Regions from separate parts of the Paenibacillus mobilis genome, predicted to be linked through region 1. Evidence: riboswitches for the same ligand, from Rfam matches in the RefSeq annotation. Region 1 holds a riboswitch; the other holds the start of a gene.

Evidence for each region. Region 1 has a riboswitch for thiamine pyrophosphate ahead of thiC (phosphomethylpyrimidine synthase ThiC). Riboswitches for the same ligand answer to the same signal wherever they lie in the genome.
Region 2: linked by a shared signal. The riboswitch ahead of AC3ZPD_RS08470 (ABC transporter substrate-binding protein) and the one ahead of thiC (phosphomethylpyrimidine synthase ThiC) in region 1 are both predicted to bind thiamine pyrophosphate.

Annotation. Positions count from the first base shown of each region.
Region 1 is NZ_JBZCMS010000012.1:122,823-130,946, forward strand. It holds gene AC3ZPD_RS19480 (peptide MFS transporter) at 1-421, opposite strand, end outside; gene yhbH (sporulation protein YhbH) at 747-1,907, opposite strand; gene AC3ZPD_RS19490 (amidohydrolase) at 2,253-3,851, shown strand; gene sdaAB (L-serine ammonia-lyase, iron-sulfur-dependent subunit beta) at 3,972-4,781, shown strand; gene sdaAA (L-serine ammonia-lyase, iron-sulfur-dependent, subunit alpha) at 4,778-5,644, shown strand; TPP riboswitch at 5,730-5,836, shown strand; gene thiC (phosphomethylpyrimidine synthase ThiC) at 5,941-7,668, shown strand.
Region 2 is NZ_JBZCMS010000003.1:506,899-515,022, reverse strand. It holds gene AC3ZPD_RS08490 (TatD family hydrolase) at 1-62, opposite strand, end outside; gene AC3ZPD_RS08485 (ABC transporter ATP-binding protein) at 59-937, opposite strand; gene AC3ZPD_RS08480 (ABC transporter permease) at 990-1,766, opposite strand; gene AC3ZPD_RS08475 (MTH1187 family thiamine-binding protein) at 1,763-2,056, opposite strand; gene AC3ZPD_RS08470 (ABC transporter substrate-binding protein) at 2,707-3,786, opposite strand; TPP riboswitch at 3,905-4,018, opposite strand; gene AC3ZPD_RS08465 (copper ion binding protein) at 4,178-4,378, opposite strand; gene AC3ZPD_RS08460 (metal-sensitive transcriptional regulator) at 4,403-4,756, opposite strand; gene AC3ZPD_RS08455 (copper resistance protein CopC) at 5,160-6,815, shown strand; gene AC3ZPD_RS08450 (YcnI family copper-binding membrane protein) at 6,871-7,587, shown strand; gene AC3ZPD_RS08445 (flavodoxin family protein) at 7,722-8,124, opposite strand, start outside.

The sequences.
Region 1 (8,124 bases):
TCGATACATTCGGCTTAAGCAAACCGGTACCCAGCACGATCAGCACCATGGACGTGAAGAACATCGCCGTGCTGCCTGGAATCGCAAGCACGATATGGCCGAACATAATCAGCACGCCCCCGAAAAAGACCGCCCTGGAGGTCCCGAAGATCCGGTCCGCAAGCCAACCGCCGATAATGCCCGACATGTATACCAGTGAACCATAGATTGACATAATAGACAGAGCGGTGGTTTCGTCTATACCGAGACCGCCATTGGATATGGTGTCATACATATAGTATAGAAGAATAGCTCTCATTCCATAATAAGAGAACCGTTCCCAGAACTCTGTAAAGAAGAGGGTAAACAACCCTTTAGGGTGTCCGAAGAAACCCTTCTGCGGGACGCTGTCCGCAATCTCCTGTTTTGTGATATCTGCCATGAAATAACCTCCTGCTGCATTTGCTTTCACTTGATGTTCTGCCCGTAAGAAAATAAAAGGCAGTAAAATCAAAATTATACATCCTGGGAACGGATTTAGCCAGTGTGTATATATTTACGTAGGACAAGTCCTGTAAGGGCTCCGAGCAACTGCCCTCCGTTATTTATACCCATCTACAAAAGGAATTAACAGAGCATTCCATAATTCTCGCAGCGGGTTTATAAAGAGAAAAGACCCCAACATCCACATCGCTATGGAGGCTGAGGTTCTTTTATCGCCAATCTTAATCTTTTAAAAATGTTTATTCCCGGTTTTGCTTTCGTATTTAAACCCCGACTTCCTGCTTCTGAAAAAAATGCTTAAGCGCCTTATAAACCTCGCCGCGCTCTTTGATGATGTAATGCATAAACTCCGGCTTTTTGATGTTCCGGTAAGCCGACATCAGCGTGCTGCTGCGGTTGTACTGGTTCACCTCGCCATAGCCGAACATGTTGCTCCGCTTGAGCAGCTCGTCGATCAGCTTCACGCACCGTTCGTTGTCGGACGTCAGGTTGTCGCCGTCCGAGAAATGGAACGGATAAATGTTGTAGCTCGATGTCGGAAAACGGCTGTCGATGATCTCCAGCGCTTTCAGGTAAGCGGAGGAGCAGATCGTGCCGCCGCTTTCGCCGCGGTTGAAGAAATCCTCCTCCGTAACTTCCTTGGCTTCCGTATGGTGGGCAATAAAAACGATCTCCACCTTTTCGTACTGCTTCCGCAAAAAACGCGTCATCCAGAAGAAAAAGCTGCGGGCGCAGTATTTTTCGAAAGAACCCATCGACCCCGAGGTGTCCATCATGGCGATAATCACCGCGTTGGACCGGGGCACCACGATTTCCTCCCAGGTCTTGTAGCGCAGATCGTCCGGCGAAATGCCGTGAATGCCCGGCTGGCCCTGCCTGGAGTTGCGGCGCAGGTTTTCGAGGATCGTCCGTTTCTTGTCGATGTTGGACATGATGCCTTTTTTGCGGATGTCGTTGAAACGGATCGCTTCGGTTTCGACCTCTTGTTTGTCTTTCTCCTTTAGATGGGGCAGCTCAAGCTCGCTGAATAAAATCTCTTCCAAATCCTCGATATTGACCTCGGCTTCCACGACGTCGTCGCCCGGCTGGTCGCCGGCTTCGCCGCCTTTGCCGGGCTTGCCCGCTTTTCCCGGACGTTCCCTGGCCAGCACATCCCCGACCTCGGAGCTGCCGTCCCCCTGGCCGACATGTTTTTGCTTGTTGAAATTATGGACAAACCGGTATTCCTCCAGGTTGCGCAGCGGAATTTTGACGATCTGCTTGCCGTCGGACATGATAATGTTTTCTTCGGACACTAGATCGGAAAGGTTTTCTTTGATCGCTTCCTTGATTTTTTGCTGATGGCGCTGCTGATCCTGATATCCTTTCCGGTGCAAAGACCAATCCTCGCGGGAAACCACAAATTGATGCGATGAAGACGACACTTGCGACACCTCCCCGGTTGAAGTCAACAGCCTATGACAATAAAACGATTGTAAATAAAGTATATTCGCGAGAGTGCCTGATATGTGAGGGAGTTCGCCCCATAAACCGCTCCGCTTAAAAATTTCTTCCTTAATATAACCGCGAAATCTCTCTTGATCTCCCTGATAAAAAAGCCGAATGAACGTTTTCCGCCGTTTGTTTCGTGGCCGGTTTTAACGCGCGAAAGCACCACCTTTCTGTTTGGCCGGACGAGAGTTATAATCAATTGAGGTTTCTTTAGGGGAATTGATTTCAGTCGATTGGATATCCATGGGTTTAGCGATGATATAAGGAGACGGTATAGGATGACGGCTAATTTATTTAAGAACGGCATTTTTCCATTCGCGGCCGGAGCGGGCCAGGCGGATGCTGTATATGTGGAAAACGGGATCATCAAAGCGATCGGACAAGCTTCCGAGCTGGAGCTGCAGCTGTCCGGCAAGAATTATAAGGTGGTGGATTGGGAACGAGCTTATGTGCTGCCCGGTCTTGTCGACTCCCACATGCACCTGGGGATGTATGGCATGAAGCTGAGCATGCTGGATTTTACCGGCGTAACGTCCAAAGCCGAAATGCTGAACCTGATCCGGGAACGGGCAGCCGTGACGCCGGAAGGGGAATGGATCACGGGCCTCAACTGGAATGAAAATGAGTTCACTCCGGCGGAGGCGCCCACCCGGCAGGAGCTGGATGAAGTGACGGACCGCCACCCGGTATTTTTGACACGTACTTGCTTCCATGCCTTTTTGGGCAATTCGCAGGCTTTTCGCCGCGCGGGAATTGGTGAAGGGACGCTGGATCCGGCTTCGGGGGCGTTTGGCCGCCATGTAGACGGAAGTTTTAACGGCTGGATTTACGAGGAGGCTTGTTATCCCTTTGAGAAGGTGCAGCCCGAACCGGATTATGAGACGAAAAAGGCAGCCATCCGCCGCGCCAGCCTGGATGCGCTCAGACTTGGTTTGACGGGTGCGCATACGGAGGATTTGCGCTTTTTTGGCAGCGTGGAGACGATGCTGCGCATTCACCGCGAGCTGCGGGAGGAAGGGTTGGCCTTCCGCTCCCATCAGCTAATGTTCCATGTTTATATGGAAGAAACGGCTGCTTTGGGCGTCAAAGCGGGCAGCGGGGATGAATGGCTGAGGATCGGCGCGATGAAAATTTTTGCGGATGGCGCCATCGGCGGCCGAACCGCTCTCCTGCAGCAGCCTTACAGCGATGCGCCGGATACGAAAGGGATGGCGATTCAAACCGCCGAGCAGCTTCATGAGCTTGTGGCTATGGCCCGCCGTCTGGGTTATCCGATAGCGGTTCATGCGATTGGCGACGGAGCGGCGGATCTGACCTTGGGAGCGATGGAAAAACTTCCGCTCGGCAGCGCCTCCGGCCTGCCTGACCGCTTCATCCATGCCCAGGTGCTGAACCGTTCCCTGCTGGAACGGATGAGCAAGCTGCCGCTGATTGCGGACATTCAGCCGCGGTTTGTCGCCAGCGATTTTCCGTGGGTGCTCGAGCGGGTTGGCCCGGATCGCCAGGACGTCCTGTACGCCTGGAAAACATTGATGGAAGCCGGCGTTGTTTGCGCCGGAGGCAGCGATGCGCCGATCGAGCCGCTGGATCCTTTCCTCGGCATGCACGCTGCGGTTACGAGACGCAGACCGGGACAGCGGGGTGAAGGTTACCTGCCGCATGAATGTTTGACGACGGCGCAGGCCCTGCATCTGTTTACGATGGGAAGCGCCGCAGCCGTTGCCGAACAGAAACAGCGGGGCAGCATCGAGGTCGGAAAATACGCCGACTTCACCGTCATCGATCGGAACATTGCCGGGGATCCGGAAGCCCTGCTGAAGGCACAGGTAAAAATGTCCATCGTCAATGGACAAATTGCCTATTCAGCTAACCGGTAAAAAGCTATAATAAAGGGGACGGCCGGGGTGTTCCCGGCATATTTTAAGAAAAAGGCTTATTGTCCGTTGCGGAGCAAATGTATACGACCAGCGGGCAGTATTTCGCGGAGGCTTCAGGTTATGCGGTTTAAAGATGTTTTTTCGATTATTGGGCCCGTTATGGTAGGCCCGTCAAGTTCACATACGGCTGGAGCCGCCAGAATTGGACGATCAGCCCGGCATTTGTACGGAAAACTTCCGGAGAAAGCGGTGATCGTTTTTTACGGATCATTTGCGGCCACTTATCAAGGGCACGGGACGGATCGGGCGATCGTAGGCGGCCTTCTGGATTATGACACCGATGACCCCCGGATCCCGATGGCGCTTGAATACGCCAGGCTGTCGCGTTTGGAGGTTTCCTTCGAGGAAGGCCGCGGCGTTGTGCGGCATCCCAATACGGCGAAATTGATTTTATCCGACCGGGACGGCAGCCATGAACTGACCTTGACCGGAATTTCCATCGGCGGCGGGAACATTGAAATCATTGAGATCAACGGCTTCAATATTAAAATGACGGGCATTTACCCGACGCTTGTCATTCAGCATTTGGACCATCCCGGCGTGCTGGCTTACATCACGCAAACGTTAAGTCTGAAAGGGACCAATATCGCCCATATGTCCGTGGATCGTAAAAATAGAAGCGGCAACGCCATGACAGTGGTTGAAATTGACGGGGAAATTAAAGAGGAAGCCGTGGCGCAAATCGGCAAAATGGACGCGTTGATTTCCATCGGCATTATCGATCTGTCGCAGGGCACCCTACTAACAGAGGAAGAGCTTTCAAACGAGTCCGCGGATTCACCTTTGGCGGGTTTGCCTACCGAGGCCGGTTTTTCGCGTCAATCCCAGTCCAACCAGGAACGGGAAGCATCTGAGGAGGAGAAAAAATGAATTTTACAACATTAAACGAGCTGGCCGCGTTGTGCGAAGCAAAAAACCTGACCATCGGCCAATTGATGCTGGAGGAGCAAAGCCAGGAATCGGGGCGTACGCCTGAAGCCGAGTTTTCGACCATGGCCCAATATTACGAAGTGATGAAAGAAGCCGTGCATAAAGGTTTAAATGAAGATACGACCTCGCCTAGCGGATTAACGGGAATGGATGCGCAGCGGGTAATCGGCTACGGGAATCAGTCTGAAATGAACCTTGGCGGAGCGGCTGGAGAGGTCATGGCGTATGCGCTGGCCGTTTCCGAGGTTAATGCGTCTATGGGGCGGATCGTGGCTACTCCAACCGCGGGCTCCTGCGGGGTCATTCCCGGCGTTTTTGTCAGCAGTCAAAAAAGATTCGGCTGGACCGATGAGCACATGGTCTACGGATTGTTTGCCGCCGGCGCCATCGGCTACGTGATTGCGAACAATTCGTTTATCTCCGGCGCTGAAGGCGGCTGCCAGGCCGAGATCGGTTCCGCCATCGGCATGGCGGCGGGGGCCTTGGTTGAGCTCAGGGGCGGAACGCCCGCTCAAGCGGTTCATGCCGTTGGTCTTGCTTTGAAAAATACGCTCGGCCTCATCTGCGATCCCGTGGCCGGCCTGGTGGAAGTGCCCTGCATCGTCCGAAACGGATTTGGGGCGGTAACGGCGCTTGCAGCTGCAGATATGGCCCTCGCCGGTGTCCGCAGCGTCATTCCATCCGACGAAGTGATTCAAGTCATGATGGAGGTAGGCTCCTCCATGCCGGAGAAACACCGGGAGACGGCCAAAGGCGGCTTGGCTCAAACGCCGACAGGGCGAAAAATCATGCAGGAATTATAAGAGATGTAAATCTGAATATAAGAGCTACTGAAATTAAAATTTACAAATAATAGAATTTGAGGTAATATATCTACAAGCTAAATAAGATATCCACTAGGGGAGCCTGAATGGGCTGAGACGGAAAAATTGAATTTCCGGACCCTTGAACCTGATCTGGATCATACCAGCGTAGGAAAGTGGAGCCGGACTTTTTTTGCTATAGCCGTATTGGCTGCCCGTAGATAAAGCCGCTCCAGGTGGGGCGGCTTTTTTATGCGTTCTCTTATTTGCTTACATCCAAATAGGAGGGGAATATCATGTCTGAAAATGGAAAAAAGAATGAGGTTAATTTGTCGGCTTTTCCGGGTAGCCGTAAAGTGTATGTGGAGGGCTCACGCCCGGATATCCGCGTTCCCATGCGGGAGATTGGCTTAAGCCCTACTTCCGGTGCCGCGGGGATTCAAGAAAATGAGCCGATGAGAGTTTATGATACGAGCGGCGTGTATACCGACAGCGAAACGCTGGCCGATATCCGCAAGGGGTTGTCCCGCCACCGCTTTTCCTGGATCGAGGAGCGCGGGGATACCGAAGCGTACACGGGGAGAGCCGTGAAGCCTGAAGATGACGGGCATGGGACGGGGGAGATTTTTCCGGGTATGCAGCATCGTCCGCTTAGAGCTAAACCGGGCAGAAACGTCAGCCAGCTGCATTATGCACGAAGAGGCGTTGTTACGCCGGAGATGGAATACGTGGCTATCCGCGAGAATGTGGCTCCCGAATTTGTCAGGGAAGAGATAGCCGCAGGGCGGGCGATCCTGCCATCCAACATTAATCATCCGGAAAGTGAACCGATGATCATCGGCCGCAATTTCCTGGTTAAGATTAATGCCAACATCGGCAATTCCGCTGTGTCTTCTTCGATAGAGGAAGAGGTGGAAAAGATGAGGTGGGCCACCCGCTGGGGAGCTGATACGATCATGGATCTTTCAACGGGCCGGAATATCCACAGTACGAGGGAATGGATTATCCGGAATTCGCCGGTGCCGATCGGGACGGTACCTATTTATCAAGCTTTGGAGAAGGTGAATGGGAAAGCGGAGGATTTGACCTGGGAGATTTATCGGGACACGCTGATTGAGCAGGCGGAGCAAGGGGTGGATTATTTTACGATTCATGCGGGCGTGCTGCTTCGTTATGTTCCGCTGACAGTGGGGAGGATGACGGGGATTGTCTCCCGGGGAGGCTCCATTATGGCAGCCTGGTGCCTGGCGCACCATCAGGAAAATTTCCTTTATACTCATTTTGAAGATATTTGCGAGATTATGAAGACGTATGATGTGGCTTTCTCTTTAGGAGACGGACTGCGGCCCGGTTCCATTGCCGACGCCAATGACGAAGCCCAGTTCGCCGAACTGGAGACGTTGGGTGAGCTTACGGAGATAGCATGGAAACATGATGTTCAGGTGATGATAGAAGGTCCAGGGCATGTACCCATGCACAAAATCAAAGAAAATATGGACAAGCAGCTGGAGATATGCCAAGAAGCCCCTTTTTATACGCTTGGCCCGCTGACTACGGATATTGCTCCGGGTTACGACCATATTACCTCCGCGATTGGCGCGGCGATGATCGGCTGGTTCGGAACGGCGATGCTTTGTTACGTGACGCCGAAGGAGCATTTGGGGCTGCCGAATAAAAAGGATGTGCGCGAAGGGGTTATTGCCTATAAAATCGCAGCGCATGCCGCTGACTTGGCTAAAGGACATCCCGGCGCGCAGGATCGGGACAACGCCCTTTCCAAAGCGCGTTTTGAATTCCGCTGGCGCGATCAGTTCCATCTCTCGCTCGATCCGGAACGCGCGCTCGAATATCATGATGAGACTCTTCCGGCGGAAGGAGCGAAGACGGCGCATTTTTGTTCGATGTGTGGTCCAAAGTTCTGCAGCATGCGGATTTCGCACGACCTCCGCGATTCCGCTGCCGAAGCCGGGATGCGGGATAAAGCGGCAGAGTTTAAAGATGGGGGAAGCGTAATCTATAAATAGAAGTGTATTAAGGGACAAGGAGAGAACTCAAAGAATTTAAAGAATTCAAACCTTTGTTCAGAACCATCCATGGAAGGGTGGTTCTGATTTTTGATGTGAAGGGAATAACGGAAGCGAAGATTGCAGAACATAAATTTCAGATCAGAAAACACTTGCTAAATGATTTTGATCTGTGGTATATTCTTATTCCGGCCAATTGAACACAAGCTGTTTGGACGGTCGGCTAACGAGCAGAACTGATGGGAAGGGAAAAACTTCTAAGAAAAAAGTTCTTGCAAAGTTGGTTGATAGGTGGTAAGATATAAGAGTTGCTGCTGAGAATGAAAACAGCAACGAAATGAAAAGTTTGATCTTTGAAAACTGAACAACGAGTGAGAAATAAATGAGATACATTGGGGATGAAATTCAAATCCATTTGGATTTGAATTTCGCTCCGATCTCGTCAGATTCAAAATG
Region 2 (8,124 bases), on a different contig from region 1:
TCCAAATGAATATGCGCGTCGATCATTGGAAGCCGCTGCCTATGATTCCCGTTGGTCTTCATCTGTCCGACCTTCCTTCCTGCATCTTCCGCTGCTCTCTTCGCATCAGATCCGTCATCTCGCGGCGGAGGCGCAGGAATTCAGGTTCCTCCGCGATCTCCGGCAAGCGGGGACGAGGGAACGGGACCGTCAATTCATGCAGTACCCGGGCCGGCCTGCCGGACAGCAAGACAATCCGGTCCGATAGCAGCAGCGCCTCCTCAATGCTGTGGGTGATAAACAGCACCGAACGGCGGTTTTTCTCCCACAGCTCCAGCAGCCAATGCTGCATGTCGCTGCGCGTCATAGCGTCGAGCGCGCTGAACGGTTCGTCCAGCGCCATCAGCTCCTGCGGGCTGAGCAGGCCCCGCAGAAATGCCGCGCGCTGCTGCATGCCGCCGGACAACATGTGCGGGTAGGCCTCTTCATAGCCGGCAAGCCCGGCTTTGGCCAGCCATTCCCGCGTCTGCGTCCGCGCTTCACGCAGCGGCGTGCCCGCGACCTCCATCCCCAGCGCGACATTGTCCTGGGTGGTGCGCCAGGGAAATAACGCGGGCTGCTGCGGAACGTACGCGATGTGCCCGCGTTCGCCCGTAATGTCCCGGCCGCGCAGGGAAATCCGGCCAGCGTCCGGCTGCGTTAATCCGCCGATGAGGTGGAAGAGCGTGCTTTTTCCGCTGCCGGAAGGCCCAACGATGGATACAAACTCGCCTTCGGCCACCGTCAGATCAATGCCGTCCAGTACCTGCACCGCCGTCTTGCCTTCCTGATAGGTTTTGCTTAAACCCCTCACCTCCAGCACGGTCTGGCGGCCGGACGTATCTGTCGTTACGGCAGTCCTGCCGGCTCCGCCCGATTTGTCCGCGGCGGCTTTCCCTTCTTGTTCTTCGTCTGCCATCCTGGTCTCCTCCTTCCCTTGACTTACAGACTTCCTCACCCTGATTTGTTCTTCAGCGCCCTTTCCGGCGCGGCGGGCTGTACCTCGACAGCAACCTTTCCACGATAGCAACGGCTACAAACATCGCCAAGCTGATTGCGACAATGATTATTATCGCCACAAACACGCGGTCCGTCCGAAACGTGGACTTCTGCATTTTCATATAGTAGCCGATGCCCTTCTCCGCGCCGAGCCATTCGGAGATAATCGCTCCCATCACGCTGTAGGTAGCCGAAATTTTAAGGCCCGACAGCATAGACGGAATCGCATAAGGAAACTCCAGCTTTCGAAAAATTTGCCCTTTAGTCGCTCCGGCCATCTCCATGTAATTGCGCATCACATGATCGGTTCGGGCAAGCCCGTCCATAGCCGCAACGGCGACCGGGAAAAAACAGACCAGCGTAATCAGGATCAGCTTCGGCAGCACGCCGAACCCGAACCAGATCATCAGCAGCGGACCTAGCGCAATCGTCGGCACGTTCTGGCTGAGGATCAGCAGCGGGTAAAGCGCCGATTTGACAAAAGGAATCCGGTGCAGCAGCACGGCCACCAGCAGCCCGACGATTGAACCGACCGCAAACCCTTCCAGCGTCAGGGCCAGCGTGGCTTTGGTGTGCTCCCACAAGCCCGAAGCGCCGTTTGCCGCCTCATGGCCGATATCGGACGGGCTGGGAAGGATCCATTTTTCCACATGAAAGACGTCGACCGCAACCTCCCACGCCAGTAAAAACAAGAGGACCGCCACAAGGGGCGGCCACACGCTTTTCCAAACGGCCCGGACCGAGGTCATGGACGGTATTTCTCCGTTAGTTTATCCATGCTGACGCCGGCCGGCCCGTACAGGATTTTGATCTGGGAAATGATGCTGTCGCTGCCGAATTCATGGACCGCTTCGTTCATTTGGCGCACGATGTCCAGTAGCTCGGTCAGTTCGCCTTCCATCGTTGTATCCAGCGCATTCACCTGATGTTTAACGCCGGATTTTTGAATGACTTCAATGGCGCGGTCCACATAAGGGATGACGCTTTCCCCATTCGGAGTTTTCGGAATGATTTGAATGCTTACAAGTGCGTTGGGCATGAGGGATTCCTCGCTTTCAGATGGGAGTGGGAAAAATGGACAAATGAAGGGTTTGGAGCGATGCGGAACTTTTGAGATAGCTAGTGGAAAATAATGAGTTACGTCCTTCCGCTGGGCTGCGATCCGAATGTTCCTACGACCGCTGTTGTTTTTGAATTTTTATTATTAAATTTGAATTGGTTAAATTTCAAAAACAAAGGCGGGCGCTTACGCTTCTTCGGAATCATTCGGCTCTCCGCCAGTTACGTTTGACTGGCCTCATTATTTTGTCATGGGCATCTCCTAAGTTCCCGCCGTGCTGTTATAGGCTTCATTTGTCCCTTTTTTGTGAGATTAGTAATTAGGGAACAGGATCGTTTGAATTCGATCCTGTTTTAATCTTTAACACGTGCTGCTTACGAACTGCTTAAATTCTACTTTTAAGTTCGATTTCCCTTTGTTCTTTTATTCCTTTGTTCCTTACTCTTGCTACTTACTCTCTTCTTACTCTCTTCTTACCTTCTTCTTACCTTCTTCTTCCGACGCTTTTCAAAGCTCTGTTAATCCGATTAAACCTTAACCTAGTTAAACTCCTGTTCCTGAACGGTCCTTGTCACTGGCATCGGTTAGTCGACTACTAGACCCGGTCTAAGTAAGCGCCTCATCCTCAATTAAGATTCAGGCAGGAAGTCGTTCGTGAATGCTTTGGAGGCATCCAGCGGTTTGTCGAGCAGCTTGCGCTCGTACATCCAGTTGGCGTAGCCGGCCCAGACGGACTCCTTTTGCTCGCCCCATTTGGCGGCGTCGTCCTGATAGCGCGGGCTCAGCCATTCCTGGCTGGCTTTGACCAGCTTCGGATCAAGGTCCGGTACAGCTTTGATCAGAATGTCGGCCGCTTCGTCCGGATGAGCGATGGCATATTCATACCCTTTGGAAGTGGCTTTCATAAAAGCTTTGACCAGATCCGGGTTTTGCTGAATCTCTTTTTCATTGGTGGCGATGACCGGCGTGTAATAATCCAGATCCTTCGAATAGTCCTTCACATACAGCATATCCAGTTTCTCGCCGCGCAGCTCGGCTTCGATGCCGGTCCAGGCGTAATAAATCCAAGCAAAATCGACATCGCGTTTCACGGCCGTGAAATAATCGGCGTCGCCGATGTTGATGATTTTCACTTTATTTACATCGGCATTCTGCAGGTCCATGATGGATTTCATCACTGCTTCTTCCACCGGGGAACCCCAGCCGCCGTAACGTTTGCCTTCGAAATCCTTCGGCGATTTGATGTTCCGGTCCGCCGGGGCGGCAAAACCCGAGGTGTTGTGCTGGATCACCGCCGCAATCGAAACCAGCGGCACACCTTGCGTTTGTGCCTGGGTGATACTTTCCTGGTAACTGATGCCGAACGGCACTGCATCGGAAGCGATCATCGCATCGGCGCCGCCTTCATCCGGCTGCACGATTTGCACGTTCAGGCCTTCCTCTTTGTAGTAGCCAAGCTCCTGGGCGACATACAAGCCGGTATGGTTGGTGTTTGGCGTCCAGTCGAGCACCACTTTGATGTCCTTCAGGTCCTTTGCATCCGTAGATGGCGCTGCACTTTCGGCGCTGCTTTGGGAGTTGCCCGCCGCGTTGCTCGCACCCGGCTCCTGACTGCCTGCCGCGTTATTTGCTCCGTTTGAACCGCAGCCCGCTATCGCCAATAACAGCATGCCGGACAACAGCAGGGTTCCTAATTTTTTTGCTTTCACTTCTTGTTCGCTCCCTCTTCTTTTGGTTTCCCGCTTTTTGAAACTTAACTTGCCCTGAATGCCAAAAAAGGCGCCCGTCTCGGGGGCGCCTGCATCATTGTCAAATGTTATTAAACATGCAATTGACAGTAGCTCTTCCTACGCTGGCATTATCCAGATCAGGTATAAGGGTCAGCGTCTTTCGCGGGACGCACTCTCAGCCGGCCTTCATCCAGCTCCCCATGTCTATGAAATTGCGGGTTTTCACAACAAGTATTATAGTCATATTCTGCAAATGTTGTCCATAGCAAAAGGAAAGACTCCAGCCGTGGCCGGGCAGCGGCCGCAAAGCGGGAGTCCTATCCGTTCAAAATATTGTCAAAGCCTATCTCCAAAAAAACAAAATCAAAGTTTAAACAACGTCGTAACCCTGATCTTCGATCGCTTCTTTGATTTTTTCGAGGTTAAGCTTGCTTTCATCATAAGTAACGTCGACTTTTTTGGCCGCCAGATCCACTTTTCCCGTTGCTCCGGCTTCTTGAACCGCTCCTTCTACCGCTTTCACGCAGTGGTTGCAGGACATGCCTTCTACTTGCAGGGTAACTGTTGTCATAATAAAATTCCTCCTTAAATGTCGTTATCTCATCAATTTATTAATCGTCACAATCAGCTCATCCAAAACTTCGGTTTCGCCTTCCTGAATCCGTTCCACGATACAGCTTTTCATATGGCCTTCCAGCAGCAGCTTGCCGACGCCGTTCAGCGCGGATTGAATCGCCGCAATCTGATTCAGGACATCATCGCAGTACGTGTCCTTTTCGATCATGCCCTTAACGCCGCGTATCTGGCCTTCGATCCGGTTCAAACGGGCAACAAGCTTGCCTTTCATCTCTTCGGAGTGATGGCTGCGCCGCTCGGCCGGCTTGTTGTCCGTTCCGTTATGGCAGCTATGCTGTTCTTCATGCGGATGGCCCCCGCTAGTTTCCGCCACGGACTTCACTTCCTTATAATCATTAATTTTTCAATTCTTCGCTTTCCGTTATGCATTAATCCTGACATGATTCATTATACCCCCACCCCCTATATAAAACAAGTTTATTTCCTCCAAATTCCAGGAACACGCACGAACACACACCAGCACATACGAGACCTGAATTAGCCTTATTCCCTGCTTACTATGTAAGAACCTCGTCAATACTGGCAAATAGCTAAGCTAAACAATTCAAAACTTCAAGGCAATTTCTCATGGTATCGGAGGTTTATTCCCAATCCTTCACAGGATCGACACAGCTCTTTTTAAAATTTTAAATATTCATAGCCCGTTAAGGTCATGATTTGTCAGGCGCTCCATGATAAATTGTACAAATAAGACTCCGAGAGAGTAGGTTCTTTGTATGTTAAAAAAATATGTTTCCGGCGTACTAGCCGCCTTTTTTGTTTTTTTCGCGATCCAGCTGCTAATCCCGCAGATCGGCTCAGCCCATGCTTATATCGTCAAATCTGAGCCGGTTTCCGGAGAAACCTTGAAGACCGCTCCGTCCGAAGTCCATTTGGTCTTCAACGAAGCCATTGATCCCACCTTCTTTACCCTCAGTGTTCTTAACAATAAAGGTCAAAAGGTGACCGGCGGCGCACCCGCCATCGACACGGATAACCCGGCTGGTTTATCCGTGAAGCTGCAGCCTGACCTTCCGGAAGGCGTTTATATCGCCAGATGGAGAGTGATCTCCGGCGACGGCCATCCGATTTCGGGGACGATCCCTTTTGCGGTCGGTGAAGCGGCCGGTGGCGCGGCCGCGGCTCTGGCCGCCGGCGATTTGTCCGCGGGCGGCAACCCCGGCGCCGACCAAATCGCCATCCGCTGGCTCCTGTACGGCGGATTGATGCTGCTCGCGGGCAGCCTGGCGTTTCCGCTGTGGCTGTTCCCCCGCTTTTTCCGCGCCGAGGCGTTTGAGATGCGCAGCTTCCGGCTGCTGCTGCTGGCCGGCTCGATCCTCGCCGCCATCGGCATCCTGCTCAGCCTGCCCTTGCAGATCCGGCTGGAGACCGGCGCAAGCTGGATAAATCTGTGGCACGGCGAATGGTTCCGCGAGACGCTGAAAGACGGCGCGTTCGGCACGGTCTGGTGGGTGCAGAGCCTGCTGCTGCTCCCGCTGGCCTTTCTGGTCTACGCGCTTTGGTCGCGTGACTACGTGAACCGCCGCCGGATGTATGGGTTCCTGGCTTTGATCAACGCGGCGGCCATCGCTGCGATGAAAGCCATGACCGGCCATCCGGCAACCGCGCCGTCCCGCCTGGCGGCCAGCGCGGCGGACTTTCTGCACCTGTCGGCTGCTTCAGTTTGGGTCGGTGGCCTGCTGGTCATGGTTTTTGTCCTGCCGAAAGCCGCAGCCCAGGATCCAAGCGGGAGGCTTTATCCTGAAACGGTGCGGCGGTTTACCGACACGGGCTCCATCAGCGCCGTTGTGCTGCTGTTTAGCGGTTTGTACGGCAGCATCATTTACCTGCCGGATCTGAACGCGCTGGTTGATACCACTTATGGTTGGATTTTAATCGCCAAAGCCGCTATTCTCATAGCCATGCTCGCTTTTGCCCTGGTGAATTTCCGGAGAGGCCGGAAGGACCGGCGCCTCGGCACTGCCGTCAAAATCGAATGGGCAGCGGGAATCGCCGCCTTGATTCTGGCCGCCGCTCTCACCAATCTATCGCCGGGAATCGCAAAAGGCGGACCGTCCCAGCATTCCGAAACCGGTCAGGCCGGTTATACGACCTTGATCGATGTTTCGCCCGGCATCGTAGGCGATAATCATTTCAAAGCGACGGTAACCGATGCCGACGGCAAAACGGTTGAGGTTCAGCAGATCACCATCAAACTGGTCTGTCTGGAAATGTCCAATATGGAGGAAGAGCTGACTTTAACCGATGCCGCCCATTTGGAAGGCGACGCTTCGCTTCTCATGCCGGGCAGTTGGCGCGCCGAATACCACGTGCTGCTGAAATCCCTGGATTCGTTCGACGGCAGCTTTACCTTTAAGGCCGGCGCCCCTTAAGCGGCCCGGTACTGCGAGTTTGATATAACTTAATGATGTAAGAGGGGGATTTTCCATGTCTTTGAAAAAATCTTTGCGTTTCGCTTCCATCTTATCCACGGCTCTGGCCTCCACCCTGCTGTTTGCAGGAATCGCCAGCGCTCATGTGACGGTCAAACCGTCTCAGTCCGCGCCGGAAGCGTGGGAAACCTACACCATGAAAGTTCCGACCGAAAAAGACATTCCAACGGTTAAAGTCGCCCTCAAGGTGCCGGAACAAGCCGAGCTGGAGCAATATCAGCCCGTTCCCGGCTGGACGGCAACTACGGAGAAAGACGACAGCGGCCGGATCAAAACCATTACTTGGGAAGCGGCTGCCGGCGGCGGAATCGAACCCGGACAGTTCCAGCAGTTTAATTTTGTAGCGAAAAACCCTGCAGCCGAAGGCGAATTGGACTGGGATGCTTTCCAATATTACAGCGACGGGTCGGTCGTGGAATGGACAGGCGATGAAGGAGCCGATACTCCGCATTCGATCACAAAAATCACTTCGTCTCCTGCCGGCGCAGCTCCGGCCGATAGCGGTCATGATCAAGCCGGCACCGCCGGAAACAATGCCAATGCTGGAGCCGCCGACAATGGCTCGAGCCCGGAAACGGATGCCGCAGCCGCTTCAAGCAGTTCTTCCGGCAGCGTGATGCAAACCGTAACGCTCATCATTACTATCATTGCGCTGATCGTTTCGCTGGCGGCATTATGGTTTGCTGTGCAAAACGGCCGCCGCAAGGCTTAAACAGCGGATTTATATCCCAACAAAAGAAGGCAGATCCAAGTTTCCCGGGAGAAGTAACGTTCCTTATCCCGGCTCTTGAATCTGCCTTTTCTTTTTTCCTGGCGGCGGTGTCCCTACCTTTGCCCTCTCTGGACTTAAGCTTTAACCAGCGCCTTCAGCTGCTCGTTCAGCCACTCCGCCTCGGCCAGCGCCCGTTTATCGTTCAGAATATCCCCCGGCTTGGAGGCCTGGCCCAGCACATACCCCTCGAACGGCAGCCCGACAAAATCAAACGTGTATTTAAGCTGCTGAATCATCGGCAGGGCTTTAATGCGGGGATTATCGCCGCCTACTACTATTGCGTAAGCCTTTTTCCCGGCAACCAGCGCTTTGAAATCGTATCCCGGTTCGCGCAGGCTTTGGGACCAGCGGTCAAACAGATTTTTGATAAGCCCCGTTACGCTGTACCAGTATACCGGAGAAACGAACACCAGCGTATCGTGCGCCAGCACCTCCTGAATGACGGATTCGTAATCGTCGCCCACCGGCTGGAATCCG